Regions from separate parts of the Clostridium sp. CM027 genome, predicted to be linked through region 2. Evidence: riboswitches for the same ligand, from Rfam matches in the RefSeq annotation. Region 2 holds a riboswitch; each other region holds the start of a gene.
The links. Region 2 has a riboswitch for cobalamin ahead of KTC92_RS08665 (sirohydrochlorin cobaltochelatase). Riboswitches for the same ligand answer to the same signal wherever they lie in the genome.
Positions count from the first base shown of each region.

Region 1: another riboswitch for cobalamin. It lies ahead of KTC92_RS16620 (cobyric acid synthase); the one in region 2 lies ahead of KTC92_RS08665 (sirohydrochlorin cobaltochelatase).
Region 3: another riboswitch for cobalamin. It lies ahead of cbiQ (cobalt ECF transporter T component CbiQ); the one in region 2 lies ahead of KTC92_RS08665 (sirohydrochlorin cobaltochelatase).
Region 4: another riboswitch for cobalamin. It lies ahead of cobU (bifunctional adenosylcobinamide kinase/adenosylcobinamide-phosphate guanylyltransferase); the one in region 2 lies ahead of KTC92_RS08665 (sirohydrochlorin cobaltochelatase).

Region 1 is NZ_CP077725.1:3,488,029-3,494,234, forward strand. Features, by position in the region: gene KTC92_RS16610 (site-2 protease family protein) at 1-491, shown strand, start outside; gene trmB (tRNA (guanosine(46)-N7)-methyltransferase TrmB) at 559-1,212, shown strand; cobalamin riboswitch at 1,442-1,618, shown strand; gene KTC92_RS16620 (cobyric acid synthase) at 1,753-3,246, shown strand; gene cbiB (adenosylcobinamide-phosphate synthase CbiB) at 3,327-4,277, shown strand; gene hemA (glutamyl-tRNA reductase) at 4,308-5,492, shown strand; gene KTC92_RS16635 (NAD(P)-dependent oxidoreductase) at 5,456-6,115, shown strand; gene hemC (hydroxymethylbilane synthase) at 6,143-6,206, shown strand, end outside.
Region 2 is NZ_CP077725.1:1,814,617-1,820,822, forward strand. Features, by position in the region: gene KTC92_RS08655 (cobyrinate a,c-diamide synthase) at 1-952, opposite strand, end outside; gene KTC92_RS08660 (histidinol-phosphate transaminase) at 994-2,112, opposite strand; gene KTC92_RS08665 (sirohydrochlorin cobaltochelatase) at 2,182-3,015, opposite strand; cobalamin riboswitch at 3,160-3,344, opposite strand; gene KTC92_RS08670 (transposase) at 3,557-4,468, shown strand; gene cobS (adenosylcobinamide-GDP ribazoletransferase) at 4,791-5,543, opposite strand; gene cobC (alpha-ribazole phosphatase) at 5,662-6,206, opposite strand, start outside.
Region 3 is NZ_CP077725.1:2,095,614-2,101,819, reverse strand. Features, by position in the region: gene KTC92_RS09975 (nitrite/sulfite reductase) at 1-173, shown strand, start outside; gene KTC92_RS09970 (CidA/LrgA family protein) at 632-985, shown strand; gene KTC92_RS09965 (LrgB family protein) at 978-1,676, shown strand; gene KTC92_RS09960 (hypothetical protein) at 1,766-2,329, shown strand; gene sigG (RNA polymerase sporulation sigma factor SigG) at 2,506-3,279, shown strand; cobalamin riboswitch at 3,449-3,623, shown strand; gene cbiQ (cobalt ECF transporter T component CbiQ) at 4,000-4,848, shown strand; gene KTC92_RS09945 (energy-coupling factor ABC transporter ATP-binding protein) at 4,861-5,688, shown strand; gene KTC92_RS09940 (energy-coupling factor ABC transporter permease) at 5,752-6,206, shown strand, end outside.
Region 4 is NZ_CP077725.1:1,057,432-1,063,637, forward strand. Features, by position in the region: gene KTC92_RS05115 (ABC transporter ATP-binding protein) at 1-445, opposite strand, end outside; gene KTC92_RS05120 (iron ABC transporter permease) at 446-1,498, opposite strand; gene KTC92_RS05125 (ABC transporter substrate-binding protein) at 1,515-2,462, opposite strand; gene cobU (bifunctional adenosylcobinamide kinase/adenosylcobinamide-phosphate guanylyltransferase) at 2,497-3,057, opposite strand; cobalamin riboswitch at 3,219-3,400, opposite strand; partial or broken gene KTC92_RS18630 (hypothetical protein) at 3,360-3,422, opposite strand; gene KTC92_RS05135 (penicillin-binding transpeptidase domain-containing protein) at 3,478-5,541, opposite strand; gene msrB (peptide-methionine (R)-S-oxide reductase MsrB) at 5,788-6,206, shown strand, end outside.

The DNA.
Region 1 (6,206 bases), 1.7 Mb from region 2:
ATCCAATGGGATTTCTTATGATTATATTAGTAGGGTTTGGTTGGGCAAAGCCTGTTCAGACAAATCCTAGTGCATTTAAAAATTATTATAAGGATGATTTGAAAGTTTCAGTTGCAGGCCCAATTGCTAATCTAATTCTAGGGTTTGTATTTGCAATTCTTACTGTGTTATTTTCGAAATTTCCACCAATTCATGGTGGATTATATACTATTATTAGCCAAATTTTAATAATTACAGGGTACCTAAATTGTATTTTGTTTTTTCTTAATTTAGTGCCAATACCGGGATTTGATGGATCTCATATAGTTAGGGATTTGTTCCCAAAGTTTTTTTACAATTTACCAGATACAATTTATAGGTATCAATTCTTAATATTTATGGTGTTAATATTGCCTATATTACCTGGTGGACAATCAGTTTTTACTTATATCGTGCAAGCGCCAGGGTTATGGTTATTTAAACAATTTTTAAATATTGCAGGGATGTTTTAATATTAATATAAAGCTAAGAAAATCATATAGTGATTTTTTATTATTTAGAATGTAAGGAGAAAAATATATGCGCTTAAGAAAAAAATATTGGGCTAGGCCAGAGCTGGAAACTAGTCATATTGTAATAACTGACCAATATGATCACAAAGGAAAATGGAATGAAGAGTTTAAAAATAACAATGCAATTCATCTAGAACTAGGTTGCGGTAAAGGTAGATTTATATCAGAAAAGTCCAGGAGAGATCTCGATATCAATTTTGTAGGCATTGATTTAAAAGATGAGGTTCTGGTATTTGCCCTTAGAAAAGTTATAGAAGTAAGAGAAGTTGAAGGGGAACAAGACATAAATGTACGTCTTATGCCAATGAACATTATGCTTATTGATGATGTGTTTGCAAAAGATGAGATAAGCAGAATTTATATAAATTTTTGTAATCCTTGGCCAAAAGACAGACATAATAAAAGAAGATTAACTCATACTAAGTTCTTGACGAGCTATAAGAAATTCTTAAAACCGGGATCTGAAGTTTGGTTCAAAACAGATGATACAGAGTTATTCGAAGAATCGGTAGATTATTTCAAAGAGTGTGGGTTTGAAATATTATTTTCAACCTATGATTTGCATAAGAGTGATTTTAAAGATAACGTAGTTACAGAATATGAAGCTAAATTCACAGAAATAGGCAAACAAGCTATGTTTCTACAGGCAAAATTAATTTAGCGAATTAATGCATCTCCTGTGGAACTGTTGCAGCTTCGCAGGAGATAACTTATAACCATATGAGACTTAAGCATTTTAGATTCTTATTTATTGACAGGATTAACATAATGCTATAAACTTAATTACATAGAAATGTATTAAATTGAAAATTTTAAAAATGAAAATTATGAATTATATTAGTTAAAAATGAATAGATTTGTTTAGGTGCCTATTATTAATCAGCCACTAAAGTGGATGCAGCTACTTTAGTATATGATTAGTAAGGTGAAAAGGGAATGTGGTGTAATTCCACAGCAGCCCCCGCTACTGTAATTGAGAGAAAATCTTTTATAACTACCTGAAAGGGAAAGTGATAAGAGAAAGTGTATCAAGAGCCAGGAGACCTGCCTAAATTAGTAATATTAAGCTTTCGGCGGGAAAGAACTGTAGAATTCAAGTTAGTGCAATGAAAAATTTGTACATAACAGCAGGTGCGCAAGCTTGCTGTTTTTTTGTTGTGTGCCAAATAAGAATACAAGCAGGAAGAAAGGAGAAATAGTAATGGCTAAAGTAATGGTTCAAGGAACCGCTTCATCAGTAGGAAAAAGCATATTAGTAACAGCACTTTGCAGAATTTTTGTGCAAGATGGGTTTTCAGTATGTCCTTTTAAGTCACAGAATATGTCATTGAATTCTTATATTACATTGGATGGAAAAGAAATGGGACGTGCGCAGGTGCTTCAAGCCTATGCGGCAGGATTGGAGCCAGAGGTATATATGAATCCGATTTTATTAAAACCTACCTCGGATAAAAAGTGCCAAATTATCGTTAATGGAAAGGTTTTTGGGAATAGTACAGCTATGGAATATCATAATATGAAATTGGAATTCAAAGACATGTTAAAAAAGCAGTTTGAAGAATTAGAGAAGAAGTTTGATATTATAGTAATGGAAGGAGCAGGTAGCCCAGCAGAAATTAATTTAAGAGATAGAGATATAGTGAATATGGGAATGGCGGAACTTATAGATGCACCTGTGATACTCGCAGGAGATATAGATAAGGGTGGAGTATTTGCGTCACTAGCAGGGACTTTGCTTTTGCTTAATGAGGCCGAGAAAAAAAGAGTTAAAGCCACTATTATTAATAAGTTTAGAGGAGATTTAGAAATCTTAAAGCCAGGACTTACAATGCTTGAGGATATTATACATATTCCATGTGCAGGAGTAGTTCCTTATTTTAGATTGGAACTCGAAGATGAAGATGGTGCAGTAGAATTTAACAAAAAAATTACTGCACCTATTGATATTGCTGTAATAAAGCTTCCACATATATCGAATTTTACGGATTTAGACGCATTAAAGGCTGAAGAAGATGTATCAGTTAGATTTGTTACAACTAAAGGAGAATTGGGCACACCAGACCTCCTTATCATACCGGGAACAAAAAATACTATTGATGATTTAATTTCTTTAAGAAATTCGGGACTTGCAGAAGCGGTTCAGCAATATAGTGTACAAGGTAACGTATTAGGCATTTGTGGAGGCTATCAAATGTTAGGAAATAGCTTAAGTGACCCTAATGGCTTAGAGGGAAATTCAAAAGAAACAGAGGGTATGAAGCTTTTAGACGTAGACACAATATTTGAAGATGAGAAAATAACTACAAGAGTAAAGGCTCGTAGCATTAACATTAGGGATACTAGTATAGAAACTTATGGTTACGAAATACATATGGGAATTTGTAAATATGGTCATAATGCAAAACCACTTTTTGAAATCTATGATAAGAATGGTTCTGATACGTCATCCTTCGATGGAGCAATAAATGCAGGTGGAAATGTTATGGGTACATATATTCATGGAGTTTTTGATGGAGTAGAGTTTAGAGAACATATGATTAATACTTTAAGGGTAAAAAAAGCTATGGAACCTAAAAAATCTAAGGTTTATGAAAATCTAAGAGAAAAAGAATTAGACAAGCTAGCAGATATAGTTAGAGATAATGTAGATATGGATTCAATCTATAAAATCATAGGAATAAAAAGAAAAAGTTAGGGACAGTTAACAACTATTTAAAAAATTATAACAGTATAAGATAGTGAGGAATTAAAATGGCAATACTATTTCAGACGAACATAATAGATTTAATTTTAGCGGTAATGTTAGACTTATTAATTGGAGATCCATATTGGTTTAAACATCCGGTGATTTATATAGGAAAGCTTATTTCTAAATTAGATAAGTTAGGCAGAACGATATGTAAAACTAATGGTCAAATTAAAGTTTTTGGCGGAATTATTGTAGTTATAGTAGCACTTTCTAGTTTTTTAGTGCCTTTTATAATTTTGAGGATTTCTAATAAGTTTTTTTGGTTGTACCATATTCTCAATATAATATTGCTTTGGACTACAATAGCTGCTAGATGCCTTCATAAAGAAGGTAAGAAGGTTTATGATTCTTTAGTTAATAATGATATTTATGACGCAAGAGTTAAATTATCGTACCTTGTAGGGAGAGATACAAAAACCCTTACTGAGTATGAAATAGTAAGAGCTGATGTGGAGACCATTGCAGAGAATACAGCAGATGGTGTTATAGCCCCTATTCTCTATGCATTATTAGGGGGAGCACCTTTAGCTATGATGTATAAGGGCATAAATACCATGGATTCAATGCTTGGATATATGAATGAAAAATATAAATATATTGGTTTCTTTCCAGCTAAAACAGACGATGTATTTAATTTTATACCAGCAAGAATAACAGGATTTTTAATCTGTTTGGCATCACCACTTGTTCGAGGAAATATTGCTTGCAGTATAAAAGTGATGATAAGAGATAGAAAAAATCATAAAAGTCCTAATTGTGCTTATCCAGAAGGAGCAGCAGCGGGGGCTATGGGAGTTAGACTAGGTGGTACGAATGAATATTTTGGAGAAAAAATGTATAAACCAACAATAGGAAACAAAATAAACGATTTGGGGAAAGAACATATAATAGATACAATAAAATTAATGTATGGGGCAATGTTTTATTTAATAATAATATGCATGTTATATGAAATATGCGTATATATGAAATATTAGTAATAGTGATGTATTTTTGGAGATGATATAATGATACAACTTATAGGGCTAAAGCATGATGTGAAAATAGAAATTAGAGAAAAACTCTCAATTATACCAAAACGCCAAGGAAAGTGCTTAGAGGAACTTTTAAATATTTGCGAAGAGGCAGTTATTTTAAGTACCTGCAACAGGACAGAGATATATTTTAAATCTAAGGATGAAGAGATTGTTGATAAGATTTTTAAGGCATTAAATTGGGATAGGTCTTTAATAAAGTGTGTAGAAAATTATAAGGAAGAAAAAGCAATACAACATTTAATGGATGTGGTCTGTGGGTTTGATTCACTATTACTTGGAGAGGACCAAATTTTAGGGCAAGTTAGGGATGCTTATGAAGCTGCAAAAGGTTCAAAATCAACTAAAAAGGAACTTCAAAGACTTTTTGAAAATGCTATCGCTTGTGGCAAGAAGTTTAGAAATAAATCTAAAATAAGTGAGATACCGGTTTCTTCATCTTCTATGGTAGTTAAAGAAGCAATAGATAGGGGACACAAAAATTTTATGATTTTAGGCTATGGAGCGGTAGGAGAATTAACTTCAAAATATATACTAGAGGGGAAAATAAATTTACTATATATTGCAGTTAGGGATATTCATAAGGCTAATATAGAAGATCCGAGGGTGAAAATGATACCGTTTAACGACATACATAAATATTATGAAAAGGTGGATTGTGTTATATCTTGTACAACGGCCCCTCATACTGTGGTTCACTTAAAGGAGTTACCGAGCAAACACTTATTATTATTTGATTTAGCTGTACCAAGGGACATTGAAGAAATAGTAAGTGAAAACCCCTTATATGAAGTGTATGACATAGATATGTTAGGCGATATCCATGATGCCAACTACAAAAGACGTGAAGCCTCTATGAGGGATAATAGATACATTGTGGATGAAGCTATAAAAGAGTATATAGAGTGGAAAACCATGGAAGAGTTATCGCCTTTTATAAAAAAGTTAAAACACAATGGTGAAGGTGTTTACAAAGAAAGACTAGAGACTTTTAAGCACAAGAAAGAGACTAAGGATAATGAAAAATTAGCAGAGATACTTTTGAAGAGTACTTCAAATGCCTATGTAAACAAAGCTATAGAGGTGTTAAAGGAGGAACATTTGAAGGGGAGGTCTAAGGAATGCGTGGACATAATAAGCAGGATTTTTCAGGTTTAAATTATACCATGATTTCACTGCTATCAGATAAGATTAATATACTTATAGTTGGTGGGGGAGAGGCAGCTCTTATAAAATGTAAAACTTTCTCAAAAGAAGGTTGTAATATTACTGTAGTATCAAAAGAGTTTTGCCTAGAATTTTACACACTACAAAATATTTATAACCTAAAATTAATAAAGGGTGAATACGATGAAAGATATGTGGATCAGAATCATATTGTAATTATTGCTACAGATAATATAGAGACAAATGATGGTATAAAAGAATACTGCGATAGAAAAAGTAAACTATATGTACACTGCGGGGATTATAAACAAGGGTTATTTGTAACACCAGTTCAAAGAAGTACACCCAATATGAAATTTGCATTACATACTAAAAACGGTAGCCCTAAAACAACACTTTTCATGTCGAAAGTCATAGAAGATAAAATTTGTGAGTATGAAGGTTTTATAAATTATACATGTAGCATGAGAAATATGGTAAAGAAGAGTGAAGTCAAAAAGGAAATTATGAATTTTGTATGTAGTGAAGATTTCTACTTTTTCTATAATAAGGGAGTGCAAAATACTATTTTAGAAATGTTTTATGGAGCTGAATTTGGGATAGTTGAGAATTGAAAGTTGAAGTTAAAGGAGGAATAAATTTTGAAAATTAATATAGGAACTAGGAGAAGTGAACTTGCACAAGTACAAGCTAATACAGTTATGG
Region 2 (6,206 bases):
CGTAACAGTGTAGCCCATTATCAAGAGCTTTTTTTATACTGCCAAGCATTGATGTATTTTCAGATAGCTCCTTTATAAAAACCTCAGGGTACCCTCCACCTATGTAAAGAAAACCAATATTACTGGGTAGCTTCTTATCTTTAATTGGACTAAAATATATAACTTGTCCCATTTCCTCTAGAAGCTCTAAATTTTCTTTATAATAAAAACTAAAGGCCTTGTCATAGGCTACAGCTATCCTTTTCCCCTTATTCTCCACATGGAAATCATCTATATGCCTTTCACTTTCTTTAAATTGTTCTAACAATAAATCCATATCCAAATGCTTTTCTAATAACTTGGCACAGATTTCAATTTTCTCATCTAAATCCTCTGTTTCACTGCTTTGAATTAGCCCTAAGTGCCTACTTTTTAAGCTTAATCGTTCATCTTTTGGAAGATAGCCTAACACTTTCAAGTTACAGTTTTCTTTAATTGCTGCCTTAAGTAACTTATAATAATTTTCTGTTATATTATTTAGTATTATGCCCTTTATATTCGCATCTTTAAAATTTACTATTCCATTAATTTCTGCACAGAGGGTTGCTACCTGAGCCTTTGGAGACAATACAAGTATGATAGGCAAGTCTAAAACCTTTGACACGTGATACGTAGAATAGGATGTATTTATGCCTTTTCCATCATATAAACCCATTACACCTTCGACTACACCCAATTCTCCGCATCCTCTAGAAAAGCTAGCCTTAACTCCCGCCTCTCCCATAAGATACAAATCCAAATTTCTTGAACCTTTACCTGTTATCTTTGTATGAAAAGCTGAGTCTATATAATCAGGTCCTACTTTATACCCTTGTATCTCAAATCCCCTATTTTTAAACGCTTTCATAATTCCGAGTGTTACTGTGGTCTTACCACCACCACTTGAATCTGAAGCTATGACTATACTCTTCATTTATATTCACATCCTTTTGCGGACTATCCCCTAATGTGCAATTAGTTGTTAACTGTCCCCAATGTTTTCACTATCAATTCTAAGTTTTTCAAACACTGAATCAATTTTCTATTCCTATCATTATCCTTAATAGCAAGCCTTACATATTGTTTATCTAGTCCTCTAAAATTATCTGCTTTTCTTATAACAAATCCTTGAGCTAGGCATAGTTTATAAAGTGCCTCTGAGTCCAGTCCTTTTAATTTGCATAATACATAATTTCCATAGGTTAAATACACTTTATCTATAAATGAAATATTTTCAAGTGATCTTATAAACCTAGGCCTTTCCGCTCTTATCCACTCTTTGCTTTTTTCAATATAAACGTTATCTTTTAACACATGACGTGCAGCCATTTCTGCAAAACAGTTTATGTTCCAGGGGTTTTGTTTTTCTTTAACTTTTTTTAATAGGTCTACGTTACTACTTATTCCATACCCAAACCTTATACCAGGCATCGCAAAAAATTTGGTTAATGCTCTTATTATAAATAAACATTTGTATGTTTTAACTTTTTCACTGAAACTGTGCTGTGAATCTCCAGTAAATTCTATAAAAGCCTCATCTATTATTATGACTTTGTCGTTACATTCACAATATTCAAGAATTTTTTGAAACTCAGCCTTATTTATGATATTGCCATTGGGGTTATTCGGATTACCTAAAACCACACCTTCTACACTCTGTAATCTATTAAGAATATCCTCATAATCATAGGAAAGCTCAGCATATTCATGCTTTAATAAGGTATTCTCATTAATCTTCTCTTTTAAATAAGAATACTCTATACTACAATTCCACTTTTTAGCATCAATTTCGTACTCTACAAAAGATGGCACCACAATTAGTAGATTTTTATGACAAGCTATAACTAAGTCAATTATTTCTGCAGCCCCATTTCCTAAAACAAAATATTCTTTTGGGCAATCAATGTATTCTTTTAATTCTTTCAATACCTCCCTATATTGAATATCTGGATATCTTGTTAAAGCATCTACGGCTTCACTAATGTTATCAGTGAAACTTTTAGGAACCCCTAATGGATTAATATTAGAACTGTAATCTATTAATTCTCGCCCCTCAAGTAATCCATTAGTATAAACATCTCCACCATGTATCATTGAATACCTTCCTTTCTACTTGTAACTCACATCTACCGTACTTTTGTTACTTATAACTTACGCAGAATTTTAATTTCCCTTATGTGTTTTCCCTACATTCTTAAACTTTTCATTAATTACATCATTAATGTGCTGTATATAAATGTCTTGAACGTCACTATTTTCCCCTAACCCATGCAGATATATTTTAACTTTAAACCCTTTTGCCTCTAAAATACTCTTCCAGGAGTCCTCTGCATCTCCCGCCATGTCATTCTTGGCATGGTCTCCTGCTACGAGCAGTAGTGGCATTAAAGTGACTTCGCTAATACTCTGAGTCGTAACATTAGGTATTACTCTTTCCAAAGTTGGATACCCTTCCACGGTTGCTACATGGACATTGTTAAAACCTCTATCCCTTAAAACGCTTTCAAAACAGCAATATACTGCATTTGCAATATGGTTTGTACCATGCCCCATCAAAATTACTGTATCCATTGGTTGCAATTGCTTTGATAGAGCATCCACCATTATTGAGTAATCATCTGGCACGCCTGCTTCTTCACCCTTAAAACATAAAAGAGGTCTTCCTATTAAGATATTTTTAAATGCTTTACATTCTTTGTATCTATTAACTACATTATTTATATAATCAAATTCTACTCCAGGAATAACATGCAAAGGCTGAACAATTACCTCATTATATCCTTCGCTTTTTAACTTTTCCAAAGCTTCTTCTGGAGTATCTACATGAATATTATCCCTATTCTTAAGTACTCTAAGAATAATATGTGAAGTAAATGCTCTTCTTATATCATAATCTTCAAAAGTATGTCTTATTTTATCTTCTATTGCATCGATAGTTACTTTTCTTGCATCTTCATGTGTTGTTCCAAAACTTACAATTAAAATTGCCTTCTTCATTTCGATCATCCACCTTGCTAAATATTTTCCGAAATCTATCATAACATTTACATATAATGCTTTTTAAAACAAAAAAAATAGTACGCATACGATAGCGACTACTTTTTAATTAATCCATAATTAAATAGTTCTTTCCCTCCGAAAGCTTGTTAACATCATTTAGGCAGGTCTCCTGGCTTTTGATTCTTCCTTTAATTATCCTTCCTCATTTTTAATTTACGAAGTAGCATTTAAAAGTTTTTCATCAATTACAGTAGCGGGGGCTGCTGCGGATTTAAACCGCATTCCCTTTTCACCTATTTCAAGGCACCTAAAATCATATTCAATTCTCTATTAATTCTAGTTTATTATATTTAAGCCGTACTGTCAATATTTAGAGTGTCTCCTTAGTTTAATAGGCAAAAAAATGATTCAGAAAAATAGTTAGGGACGGTTAACAACTATTTAAATTATTTATATATATATTAGCTTAAGATTATGAATATCATCCCGATTCATAGGCAATAATTCAAATAAAAATCTATGAGGAAGGGTGATTTTAATGCCAAGAAAGGCAAGAGAAAAAACAGATGACTCGATATTTCATATTATGTGCAAAAGTATCAGCGAAATAAATTTATTCAAGGATGATGAGGATAAGAACAAGTATTTATCACTTGTAAAAAAGTATAAATATCTCTATAATTTTAAAATCTACGGTTACTGTCTTATGGATAACCATTCTCATTTAATGATTGATGCTAATGGCACTGATATATCAAAGGCAATGCATGGAATAAATTTTTCTTATGCAATGTACTTTAATAAAAAATATAAAAGGGAAGGACATCTTTTTAAAGATAGATTTAAGAGTAAAATAGTTAATAATGAACGATATTTGAAGACTTTATCTCTATATATACACAATAATCCTACGGATATAGATGAATATAAAAATTGTCCTGAAAAATATGCTTTTTCTAGTCTAGCCATATTTTTAGGAAAAAGACATGATTCTTTTAAATTAGTTGATTATGGATTTATTATGAGCTCTTTTGGTAATAACCTAAAAAATGCAAGAAAGAATTACTATAATCTTGTCTTTCGCTGTAATGGAGAAAAATTAAAACAAGAAATAGAATTTAAAGATGAAAAATCAGAGTATAAATGTGAACGAAAAATACTTGTAAGGAACTTTAAGCCAGAAGATATAATAGAATATATAGCGTCAAAGATGAATGTATCAAAGACTCATCTTTATATGAAGTACAGCAGAAAGCTTGTACGGGCAAAAGCCTTAACCGTTGTTCTAATGAGGAGCCTCTGTAATTTTAAATCTAGCGATATATCCAGCACTCTTGGAAACATTACACAGGCTAGAGTATCAAAATTAAGCACTATTGGCATCGAATTAATTGGAACAGAAGATAAATATGAGAATATTATCATGGATTTTATTAAACGTTATGCTTAGTAATAATTTATTAATATAATCTTCAATATTATGATTAATAACTTAATGACAATCATTAAAATTCATTCTAATTATTTACTTTAACCTACCTATTTATTAAATCTGTTATATTAAATAAAAAAAATTAGAATAACAGATGGATATATGCATTTAATAAACATGGACAAGTATCAAAAATATACATTTTACTTATGTATAATATAAAAATAATTAAAATTAGTGTTCAATAAATTAATTCAACGATAAAAAGGTACAAGTTTCCATAAACAACTTGCACCCAATTATAATATAAATAATTGTTAACCGTCCCCATTATCTTACCTTAACTTATTGCTATAAATAAGATCATAGTTAGAATTTCAACTAATTCATTATTAGCTCCTAAGCTATCTCCCGTAAGTCCCGTAATTTTACTCTCGCAAAACTTATTAAATAGGAAACTTAAAAGTAACGCTGATAGTATCAATATAACACTTTTGTTAAATCCTATTAATAAGGTTCCAAATACAATAGTTATAATACCTGAAATTACCACCCTTTTGATGTCAATATTTCCAATAAATATATTACCCGAGCCTGTTTCTTTAGCATTCTTACCAATAAAAGATATAAAAACAACGGTAAATCTTGCAATTATTGGCGTTGCAATTAATATGAGTGGTAAATTCTTTCCTATGATAGTGCAGACCGCTGCATATCGTGCTAACATATCAAATACTATAGCAATAGTTGCATAAGTGCCTACTGTGCTGTCCTTCATAATTTCTATTATTTTATGTTTGTCTCCTTTAAACGAAAAGAAACCATCACAAGTATCTCCAAGTCCATCCACATGTAATCCTCCAGTAATAACTATCGGTATAATAACTACAAATATTGCTGTAATATCTACTGGCAGCACTTTTATTAATATATAATAAGTTATCCACTGGACAATTCCTATAAATAATCCTACCACCGGAAAAAATACAGATCCCCGCCTAAAGTTTTCCTTGTCACAGTTTAAACTTTTATTTATAGGTATCCGTGTGAAGAATTGGAAAAACAGTAAAAAATCATTTAAATATTCTCTCATTTTATTTGCTCGCAAAGACTTGTCCTTGCAAAGCTCACCTCTTTCCTAAATAGTAATGTTTATTTTAATTTTAAAGTTAATCGGCAAGAACTAAATATACCTCAAATCAATTTTCTAACTATGCATTATGAATAATAGCATCAATATATAAATTACCATATTCATATTTTATAATGCTTATATCCCCATTTTTACAACCAAATTTCCAAAACAAATCTATATTTTCATTCATAATATAACAATATATAGCTCTTATGACTCCCGAATGAGCGCATATTAAAATATTATCGCATTCTAGCTTTTTAATATGCTCCATAAAGTTCTTAACTCTTTCACATAGTTTAATATAACTTTCTCCATTCGGAGGTACAAATTCTTTCCAATTATTTTGCCAACAAATACACTGTTGGGGATATGAAACTTTAATTTCCTCGTATGTTTTCCCTTCAAAATCTCCAAAATCAGTTTCATTTATTCTATTATCTTGTATAACTGCAATTTCCTGTTGTCCTAAAACTAACTTTGCCATCTCTAAAGTTCTTTTTTTATCACTAACGTATACTCTATCTAATTTTATGCCATCAAAGAAATCTTTAGCCTTATTGCCTTGAGCTATGCCAATTTCATTTAGACTTATATCCAAATTACCATAATAAGACCCTT
Region 3 (6,206 bases), 280 kb from region 2:
GGATAGGTAAAACAAAGCTAGGTAAATATTATGGCGATATTAAGGAAGCAGAAGTACCAAAATTTTTATTCGAACTTGCAAGTGCTGCAATTAATGATAAAAAAGATTTCACTAGTTGGACTGAGCAAAATGTATATGAACTTAATGAAATTATAAACAAATATATAGTATAAGTATACAGTATAAGTAAGTAAATGAGAGTGTTTGATATCAATTAGATTATGATTATCGTTTACCAAGCACTAGTCTTCTACGGATTGCTTTTGACCTCTAGTTAAAAAAATGGTATACCTAAGAAGATTAGTTGTTATAATTGTGAAATAAAGAACTAATTACTAGTAAACTATATTAATATAATTAGGGAGTGATAAATGTTGGTTACTGACAAACTGTTTTATAAAATTCAGCAAAACAATATAAAGTAAAGGTTATTAGAATTACCTTAAATGAAGAACAATTTCAAAAGGCTAATGATAGAATAAAATATCATTCTTCATCAGATATTGTTTGCTAAAGGTGTAAATAATGATTTGCCTTTGACAAGAGATTACATATATAAATAGGTAAGAATTTTATGCTTTAATAAGAAAATTACACAAATGACAACATTTTATAATAAGTAGGTGAAACAATGAAGTACTTAAGACAATTAATGATTATTTTGATTCCGTATATTATTGGAACTATATTGCAACTTATGTTTAAATTACCGATTCCGGGAGCGGTTATTGGACTTATTTTACTGTTTTTGGGGTTGCAAATAGGTATAGTTAAGGTTGAAATGATAGAAGAAGTTTGTGAGTTCCTTTTATCAAATATGTCTTTTTTCTTTATTCCTGCTGGAGTAGGTCTAATGACAGCATTTGGTGTGTTAAAAGGAAAATGGATACCATTTATCGTTATAGTTGTTCTTTCCACATGTTTAGTTTGGATTGTAACAGCACTCGTAGTTAAATTTTTAAGGAAAGGACGTTTATATGAATGATTTAATTACTTCACCAGTTTTTGGTGTAATAATATCCCTTATTGCTTATGAAATTGGGATTTACATAAAGAAGAAAGGCAGACTTTCAATTTTTAATCCACTTTTGATAGCCATTATTATATTAATATTTTTTTTGACAAAGCTACATATTAAATATGAAGACTACAATAACGGAGGTAAAATAATTTCATTTTTTTTATTTCCTGCCACAGTGGCATTAGCTTTGCCTATGTATAAGAAATTCTCTTTATTTAAAAAAAATGCTATACCAATACTTATAGGGATTTTGAGTGGTGCGATTTCTGGTATTGTATGTGTAGTATTCCTTTCGAAATTATTTGGAATTTCCGATGTACTTATTGAATCTTTAATACCTAAGTCTATAACAACACCTATAGGAATAGCATTGTCAAATCAGTTAGGGGGACTTTCCTCAATTACAGTTGTAGCTATAATAATGACAGGTGTTGTAGGCTCAATTGTCGGACCGTTTTTATATAAAATTTTAAAAGTTAATGATAAAGTTGCCTTAGGGATTGCTATGGGAGCATCTTCTCATGCGCTGGGAACAGCGAGGGCTATGGAAATAGGAGAAACTGAGGGAGCCATGAGTGGCATAACTATGGCTATTTCAGGAATTGTAGCTGTCCTTTTATATCCTCTTTTATGGAATATGTTTTTGCGCTTTTAGGATAATTTCTTGGAATACGCTACATTTTGGCTTCGATTAAATTAAGTTTATATATGTAGTTTATGTATTATTAAGGAGGTTTTTTCATTATGAAAAAAAATGAGATTAAAGGTCCGCTAAATAAATTAATTGATTCAATAGACAATTTATTATCTGATGAAAAGGAGCAAAAACTAAGGAGTAAATTGGGAAAAGAGGTAAGGAAATATATTTTTACAGATGAAATAGTTAAAAAACTTAATGAAAGCGATTTTTCAGGATTAGTTGAGCAGGAAGAAGAAATAGAGATGCTTTTTTCTATGATATTTCCTGTTTTCATTGAGAAAGATGATGTTTTCTTTAGGCTGTATAAGCATAAAATTGAAGTTGATTTATCAGATGAAATGAGTGATAGATATATTTACATATTTTCTGATGGGAGACTTATATCAGGTTTATTTGAATGTTTCAAGCTTTATGATGATGAATATATTTATGGAATAAAAAAAATAATAAATATTATTCCAAGGCTTAGAGAAACTGTAAAAGAGGAATTAGTAAACCTAGATAAAAGTGAAAAATTTAATAAACAAAAAATAGGTGATTTTAAGAATAGAGAAATAGTAGCTAAAAAGAATTTTAATGAATTAATAGATAGCTTAAATAAGGTTTAGTAATATGTAGGAATGTTATGGGCGGGATTAAAGAAATTGTGATGCAATTTTGATGAATCTATTATTAAGATTAAAATAAAAACACCCTTTCAGATGTTAAAGGTTGTCTGTAGTATAAAAAGCAAACCATAAGGACATAATTTAGAAGCAATTACTCTGAAGGGAATGATGACCTTATGGTATTCAATAAAGTAGAAATATGTGGTGTAGATACTTCAAAATTACCCGTACTAAAAGAAAAAGAAATGAAAGAGCTACTATTTAGGATACAAAATGGTGAGTATGAGTGTAGAGAAAAATTTATTAAAGGAAATTTAAGATTGGTTTTAAGTGTGATAAAGCACTTTAATAATCGAGGAGAAAACGTAGATGATTTATTTCAAGTAGGCTGTATTGGTTTAATGAAGTCCATTGATAATTTTGATCTAAGTCTAAATGTTAGATTTTCAACATATGCAGTTCCTATGATTATTGGGGAAATAAGAAGATATTTAAGAGATAATAACTCAATAAGAGTTAGTAGATCATTAAGGGATATTGCATATAAAGCATTACAAGTTAGGGACAGATTGGTGAATCAAGACAACAAAGAGCCTACTGTAGCTGAAATAGCAAAAGAATTAGAATTACCAAGGGAAGATGTAGTATTTGCTTTAGATGCTATACAAAATCCTGTATCTTTATTTGAACCAATTTATCACGCTGGTGGAGATGAAATTTATGTAATGGATCAAATAAGTGACACCAAAAATTTAGATGATAATTGGCTTGAAAATATATCGATTAAAGAGGCAATGAAAAAATTAAATGTTAGAGAAAAGTTAATCTTAAATTTAAGGTTCTTCGATGGAAGAACTCAAATGGAAGTAGCAGGTGAAATAGGAATATCCCAAGCACAAGTTTCTAGACTTGAAAAAACTGCATTAAAGCACATGAGAAAGTACGTATAGGGTCCCCTAGTGGGTCCCTTTTTTTACTGTAGCATTTATTTCAGAATATAGTATAATGTATTATTTTGTGAAAGTTTGAAAAATATTATCTTTTTACAATTAAAGTAGTTGATTTTTTGTAATAATAAGTCTACTATGTAATGAGTACATGTGTGAAAGAATTATAAAAATTAAATAATAGAATATAGGTTTAAATTAATTAAAAGGGAATCAGGTTAAAATCCTGAACTATCTCGTAGCTGTAATAGATGAATTTAAGTGCATTATGCCACTCGAAAACGGGGAAGGCGCGCTTAAATAATGATTCTTGAGTCAGAATACCTGCCCATATTTTCGCACTACAAACTCTACGAGTGATAGAGAGGGCTTTATAATGAAAATTTGTTTGTTGATTTTATATGATTAAGCATATTTTTGAATCGTTTCCTTCTAACACTTTAGTTAGAAGGATTTTTGTTTTGTAGACAGGCCTATACTACGAATTGTCAAAACGAGCCTATAACATGATTAGGCAGAATATCATCGTTTTCGCCGGGTGCTTCAATGCGATTATAGTTACATTATCTGGCCTTGCATTTTTAAATCAGATTGTAGGTGTAATTGTTTACTATGCTTCATCTATTTTTATTATTCTAAAATCTCCCAGAATGCTGCCATGGGGTGAAAATTCAAAGGAGATGTGAAATGGGAAAAATTATTATTTTATGTGCCATTTTTCTAATGGTGGGCTTTTTCTTCAAATGGAAAAAAGGGGATGGGACACATAATCATCACCATGGAACCGGACATAAACACGGCGAAGGGTTTTCAATTGATTTTTATGCTTATACTTCTAAAATCAGGCACTGGAATGCTACTTTTAAAGTATCTCTTTCTGTTTTGATATTGATTCTTTGTATTGTATTGGAAAACCCCTATGTATCTGTTGTGGTCATTATTGCAATGGCCTATCTGACCATTGTAAAAGGAGAGCTTCCAGTAAACGAATACTTGTCAATACTGGCGATTCCAATCATCTTTATCCTCCTTGGCACTTTTACAATTGCTATTGATTTTTCAAAGCAGCCGATGGGGCAGTATAACTTGTATCTTGGCTTCTGCTATGTGTTTACTTCTCAGGCAAAGCTTAAGGAAGTGGCATTTTTGATTCTGAAAGTTTTTGCAGCTATAAGTGCCCTACAAATGATGACACTGTCAACTCCATCCTCCGAGATTATATATGTGCTTCGAAAAGCACATGTTCCAAAGCTTATTGTAGAGCTGATGAACCTCATTTACCGTTATATTTTCATTTTAATGGATGTCTATACTAAAATGAAAAATTCCGCAGAATCTCGTCAGGGCTACTGTGATTTTAAGACTTCCTGCTATACATTTGGAAGCATTGCAAGCAATATGCTGGTTATTTCGCTTAAAAAGGCAAACGATTATTATGATGCCATGGAGGCCAGATGCTATGATGGGGATCTTATATTTTTGGAGGAAGATAAAAAGGTAGAGACAATACAGATTGCCTCTGCAGTAGTATTTATAATTTTTTTGATCCTGATATGGGGCGTTACAAGATAGAAAGGAGCTATTATGGGGAAATCAATATTAAAGGTCGAAGATCTATACTACGTCTACGGGAATGGAAAGTCTGCATTGGATGGTGTAAGCGTGGATATCTATGAAGGTGAGAAAATCGCTGTCATTGGTTCCAATGGATCGGGAAAATCTACATTTTTCTTGAATATAAACGGTGTATTTACACCTGAACAGGGAAAAATCATTTACCGGGGTACTGTCGTTAATAGAAAGAATTTAAAAGGACTTCGAAAAAATATCGGAATTGTATTTCAAGATGCGGACAATCAAATAATCGCATCTACAGTTAGGGCAGAAGTTGGATTCGGGCCGATGAATTTAAAGCTTCCAAAAGAGGAAGTACTAAAGCGAGTTGAGGAAGCACTGGCATACATGAACATATCAGATTTCAAGGATCGTCCGCCACACTATTTGAGTGGCGGTGAAAAGAAGCGCGTCACCATTGCGGGCATCATTGCTATGAAATCAGAAATCATTATCTTTGATGAACCGACTGCATCACTGGACCCTTTAAATGCACTGATACTAGAAGAAGTTTTGGCCAAGCTTGGTTCGGAGGGCAAGACAATGCTCATTTCCACCCATGATGTAGATTTCGCATACCGATGGGCGGAGCGAGTCCTTGTATTCTGCCAAGGGAAAATTATCGCAGATGGAACACCCTTAGAGATTTTTCAAAACACAGAAATTTTGAAACAGGCAAATCTAAAACAGCCAACCGTGATGGAGATATATGAATTGCTTGTAGAAAAACATCTGCTGGAAGATACTAGTGCCTATCCGAAAAGTATGCAAGAGTTCAAGGAAATGTTTGGAAAATAGTTGGATTTTCTAGGCGTTTTAGCTTAGATTAATATAAATTAAAAACAATAGAGGAGGAAAAAAATGAATCAGAAAGAAAAGAAAATTGTCTTTATTGCGATTGCTTTCGCATTAATTTTCGGGGTAGCCCCGGCAGCAAACGCAATGCACATCATGGAAGGATACCTTCCACCAAAATTCTGTATTATATGGGGTGTTATATGCGTTCCATTCTTAGTAGCAGGTTACTTATCAATTAAGAAAACATTAGCGAAGAATCGTAGATCCATCACTATTCTTGCTATGTCAGGCGCATTCATTTTTGTGCTTTCATCTTTAAAGATTCCGTCAGTAACAGGAAGTTGCTCACATATGACTGGTACCGGACTTGGTGCAATCCTATTCGGACCAATGGCAGTCAGCATCCTGGGGATTATTGTACTGCTTTTTCAGTCAATTTTGCTTGCTCATGGCGGACTGACCACTCTTGGTGCTAATACGTTTTCTATGGCTATTGCAGGACCGCTTATTACTTATGT
Region 4 (6,206 bases), 760 kb from region 2:
TTGCCACTACCACTCGTTGTCTTTCTCCGCCACTTAATGCATTTATGCTTTTATTTCTAAGACCCCAAGTGTTTGTCATTTTCATAGCTTTCATAGCTATTCCCATATCTTTTTCACTTTCTGAGCAGAATCTAGAAATATGAGGCGTTCTTCCCATAAGAACTATATCTTGTACTGAAATATCGAATTCGATTTCTGTGCTTTGCGGTACCACTGCTATTTTCTTTGCTAAAACCTTTGATTTCATTTGGGCTAAGTCCTTTTCATCAATAAAAACTTCACCTTTTTCAGGTTGCAGTGATTTTGATAATATCCTTAGAAGTGTAGTTTTACCTGAACCATTTGGACCTAGAATAGTGTGAAATTTTCCTCTTTCTATGTTTATACTAATATCCTTTAATACTTCCTGTTCAAAGGAAAAACTTACGTTATTTATCTCTATCAATTACATCGCCTTCTTCTTTGTTCTATATAATAAATATATAAAAAATGGAACTCCAAAAATTGAAGTAATAATTCCTACTGGTATTTCTGATGGAGGCACTACTGCTCTTGCAAGCGTATCGCAAATTATTAAAAATATAGCTCCCCCAAGTGCAGAAAATGGTATAACCACCCTATTATCTGGTCCAAAAATCATTCTAATAGAGTGCGGCACTATAAGACCTACAAATCCAATTATTCCACTTACAGATACGACTGCTGCCACCATCAAAGTACTTATTAAAAGTATATACTTTTTTAATCCATTTACATCTACACCAAGACTTCTAGCACTCTCTTCTCCAAGAACCATGATATTCAGATCTCTTGAAAATGTAAAAATAAATAAAATTGAGGGAACTACTATTATAAACAGTAAAATTACCTCGTGATATCCAGCCGTTGAAAAACTTCCCATCGTCCACATAACTATTTTTTCAATATTATCTCTATTAAAGGTCATCATTAATGAAATAATGGATGATAATAAATAATTTATGGCAACACCCGATAGTAAAAGTGTGGTAACTGGAACTTTAGTACCGACTCTCGCAATATTATAAACCAGAAAAGTAGTTATTATAGCACCTACAAAAGCATTGAATGCCACCATGCTCATCCCTAAAAAATTGATTTCATTAAGAAAAACCATGGTTATAGTGGCCCCAAGTGCAGCCCCTGATGAAACTCCGAGAATAAATGGATCTGCCATTGGATTTTTGAAAATACCCTGAAAAGAGGTACCAACCACTGAAAGTGCTGCTCCTACTAAACAGGATAAAATGATTCTAGGAAGTCTTAACTTTACCAATATGATTGCAGATGTAGGATTAATTCCATCTAAGGATACACTGTTATTTAATATTGGAATTTTGCTTATAATAATTAGGGCTGTCTGTTTTAAAGAAATATCTGCTACCCCAAAATTTGTTGCTACAATCATTACAATTAGGAGTAAAAATACCCCTACTGCAAAAACTCGTCGATAATAACTCTTATTTTCTATAAACGTCATGGTTATTTAACCCCTTTTATTTAAAAAGTTCAGGATGAACTAATTTAGCAATTGCTTCAAGTCCTTCTGCAAGTCTCGGTCCCTGCCTAACAATAATGTTTTCATCAATCTCCAATAATTTGCCGTTCTTAACTGCATTCAAATCTTTGTAACCATTGGTAGCTTTTATACCTTTTTTTGAATCATAGAGCTTTGAACAAATTAGCACATCAGGATTCTTTTCTACAAGCTTTTCTACACTGTAGTTCCAACCAACTACGTCGCCCGCAGCATTTTTTCCGCCAGCAATGTCTATCATACTACCTATAAATGTATCTTTTCCTGCTGTAAAATCACCACTCTTGCCAAATCCTGCTACATAGTACACTGTTGGCTTCTTAGCATCCTTAACCTTATCAGTTATTTCTGCAACTTTCCTTTTCATATCTGATACTATTGTCTGGGCTTCCCCACTAGCATTTACAACCTGACCAAGTTTTGACATTGTGTCATACACACCATTAAAATTTTCTTCACCACCAAGCGCTACAACCTTTATATTAAGAGCCTCTAATTTTTTAATAATAGCCTTATCAAAAAGAGCTGATACAATAACTACATCAGGTTTTAATTCAACAATTTTCTCTACACTTGGTTGCAATAAGTCACCAACAGATGTAACCTTAAGGGCCTGAGCTGGGTAATCATCGTAATCACTTCTACCAACTACACTGCTTCCTTTACCAAGTGCATATATTCCCTCTGTTATATTTGGTGCAATTGTAATAATTCTTTTAGGTTCTTTTTCAATGATAACCGTTCTATCATATGAGTCAACTACCTTTAGCGGATATACTACAGCGTTAGTTTCCTTTTTAGTAGTATTAAGCGACCCTTTATTCTCACCTTTGCTGCCACACGCGCTAAATACAACACAAACAAAAACAGCTAAAACTAGACTTATTATACTTTTTCTTTTAAACATAAGTTGCCTCCATAAATTTTAATTTTTTAATTACTTATTTAATTTTAATTGGGATACCACAAACCACCATGTGAACTTCCTGAGCCCTTGATGCAATATACTGATTAACTCTACCCGCAATATCTCTAAAAACCCTTGCCATCTTGTATTCTGGTACAATTCCAGAGCCAATTTCGTTAGTTACAAGAATTATTGTTTTTAAGTTTTTTTCTGCTTCGTCAAGAAATACTGCTACCTCTTGTAAAATCCCTTTTTCCATTGCGCTTATAGCTTGATTATTAAGATCATCGAACTTATCCCCCGCTTCATCAAACATAAGATTTGTAGTCATTATTGTAATACAATCTAATAAAATCGTATCAAACTGCATTTCTTCGTTATAGAATACCTGTTTTAAATTCTTATAGCCTTCAAAGGTATACCAATTAGCTGGTCTTCTTTCTTTATGTTTTTTTACTCTGTCCTTCATTTCATCATCAAACGGAATTGAAGTTGCAATATAAAGTACGTTGCCCTTCTCTTCTTTGGCTAGCTTCTCAGCATATGTACTTTTCCCACTCCTTGCTCCACCTGTTATAAGTATAATTTTTTTCATAGTATGCTCCTTATTATTTTAATGATATACTCTAATGTAAAAAAATCAGAAAATAAAAAAACCACATCTCAAGGATGTGGAATAATGCAATTAAATTTTTCACATATTGGATAACCCAATATTATTGTTAAATCACGCATTTTTCATCCTCCCTCCGAAGACTAAAATTTCAAGCAATAGGCAGGTTTACTGGCTTTAGCATCATCTTACTCTCCAACCTTCTCAGTTTCCCAATGGTTCTTTGGATTTCATCCTCTAATACAGTAGCGGTGGGCTGCAGTGGTTTTATAATCACTTTCCCTTTTAACCCCTGTTACAGGGCACCTAAAACAATATTTAATTTTTATTAAGTTGACTATTTTTATTGTAACATCAAAAAAATATTAAAGCAATGTAAATCATTCTACCTACTTTCTAACGCTATTTCAGTGTTTTATTTAAGTAATATTCCATTACTCCTTTTACAATAGGTACCACATGGTGACTTCCACCTTTCTCTTTAACGTTTTCCATTAACATTGATACTACTATTTTAGGATTAACTGTATCCATACATATAAACCATCCATTTTCTTCTGCAGCTTTATCCTTGTCATCTTTCTTAAGTTCCGCTGTTCCAGTTTTACCCGCGAGAGCTTGCCCATCAACTCTTGCCGCATGACCTGTACCATTTGGGTTATCGATAACTCCAGTGAGACCATCTTTTACAAATTTTATATTATCCGCGGAAATTGCATTAGCTTTCCATACCTTAGCCTTTACCTTTTCATTCAAACTTTCTAAAGTTGGAGACATAATATTTCCATCGTTAACAACTGCGCTATACGATAGTGCAAGGTGAAGTGGGCTCATAAGGACCTCCCCTTGACCATAACCAGTATCTGCTAATGCTACATCATTCTTAATGTTGTTACCATTGGCTACTTGTGAATTTGCTATTGGATAATTTATTGGAAGCTTTTGACCTATTCCAAAATTGTTGCATCCTTTTATAAATTCCTCTTTACCTATATTAAGAGCTGCCTTTGCGAAATATATGTTATCAGAGTATACAAATGCATCCTGTAAATTCACTGACTCTCTCGGTTCACCAACCCTAGTAACCTTATTGAGTCCCCATGATTTATCCGGTTGCCATTCGTTTCCCGGTATGTTAATAAGTTCACTAGGTTTTATCTTCCCTTGCTCTAACCCAACTGCAGCCGTTATCAGTTTAAATGTAGACCCTGGAGAATATACAGCCTTAAATCTATTATTAAATGGATCCCCTGCTTTTTCCCATTCTGCCTTTTGGGTATTAGAAACATAAGTAGTAATTGCATTTGTATCATATGACGGCGAGCTTACTAAAGCCAATACCTCTCCAGTTTTTGGATTTATTGCTGCACTGGCTCCCGGCTCTTTATTCATCCCTTCATATATTTTCTTCTGTAGTTCACTATCTACTGATAATGTTATATTTTCACCTGCTTTTGATTCTTTTTTAAGAATTACAACCTTATTGTTATTATTTTGTTTTGATATATATATTGTTGCCCCATTTTCACCCTTAAGCTTGTCCTCATAAACCTGTTCAAGACCTGCCTTTCCTATTAAACTAAATGAGTTATACCCTTTACTAGAATTCTTTTGTAGTTCCTCAGCAGTTATCGGCTTTATGTATCCTATAAGCGACCCCAAAGCTTCCCCACCTGGATATACTCTACCTTTAGTCTTGTTCGGGATTACCCCATCAAGCTTCATAACTCCATCTATTTTTACTTTTTCACTACGCAATATGTTAATAATCGGTATAAATTGATCAGAATTTTCATTATCCTTTAGTTTATTTTCTATAACCGAAGCATCAATATCTAGTATCTTAGCCATCTGCGATATATTAGCATCCTTATTTTTAATAAATGTAATGGGTTTTATTCCAATCGTAACAATTAAATCATTTATTGCAAGTGGTTTTTTACTCCTATCATAAATTTCTCCACGTATAGCCACTTCTGGCTCTACCCTAACCTTATCTCCCGCTTCCATACTAGGAAATATCATTTTCTCATTCCAAACTAATGTCCACTGCTTTTTATTGTTAACTTCTTCCTTCACCATAGTAGCCTGGTAGCCTGGCATTTTTAATTGCCCTGCTGCAGTATCCATAACTATAGAAAATGGTATATTTATAGCTTTTTTATTTCCTTCCTTAATTTTATCTTCATTCTCCACATTAATAGATATACTTTTAGCCTCTATTCCACTATAAATAGCATTGTATTTGTCTACAAATTCCTTTTCAGTTATTGTTTCCTTAGTTTTAACTGAAAGCATGCTATACATTGTTTTGAAATCCTGCTTTACCCACTTGTTCTTATATGTATCAAATGTTTTTGTTGCACTATCCACTTTTGTAAAAAAATTAAACATAAATACTGCCATTACTATTAATATAATCCCTATCGTTGTAAAAAGTACTACTTTTAAGTTTTTTTTCGACATTTTTTTACCACCCCTTACTTATTATAACACTTGAACCGTATAATTAAATAGTATGATTTTTAAAAGTTTATTTTTTTGCATATTAAACAAATATATTATAAAATAAATTATATTAACTAGAGAATTAATACCCTCAGGATACTATTTTCAACACATCTTTACCCCTGTTGCTTATAATGTATTTAGTATATAATAACTATTAATTGGTGCAATAAATATTATACTCATTATTAAGGAGGCATTATTATGGATAATAAAGTTTATACTAAAAAAAGTAAAGAAGAACTAAAGAAGATCTTAACTCCAATTCAGTTTGAAGTAAGTCAGGAAAGCAGCACAGAAAAATCTTTTGAAAATGAATTTTGGAATAATAAAGAAGAAGGCATTTATGTAGATATTAATAGTGGAGAGCCCTTATTTACATCTCTTGATAAATTTGATTCAGGTTGTGGGTGGCCTAGTTTTACAAAGCCTGTTGAGGATGCTAACGTTAAAGAAAATAAGGATGCAACCCATGGTATGATGAGAACAGAAGTAAGGAGCAAATATGGTGACAGTCATTTAGGACATTTATTCAACGATGGTCCGATTTCCCAGGGTGGATTAAGATATTGCATAAATAGTGCTTCACTAAAGTTTATACCAATTCATAAGCTCTGCGATGA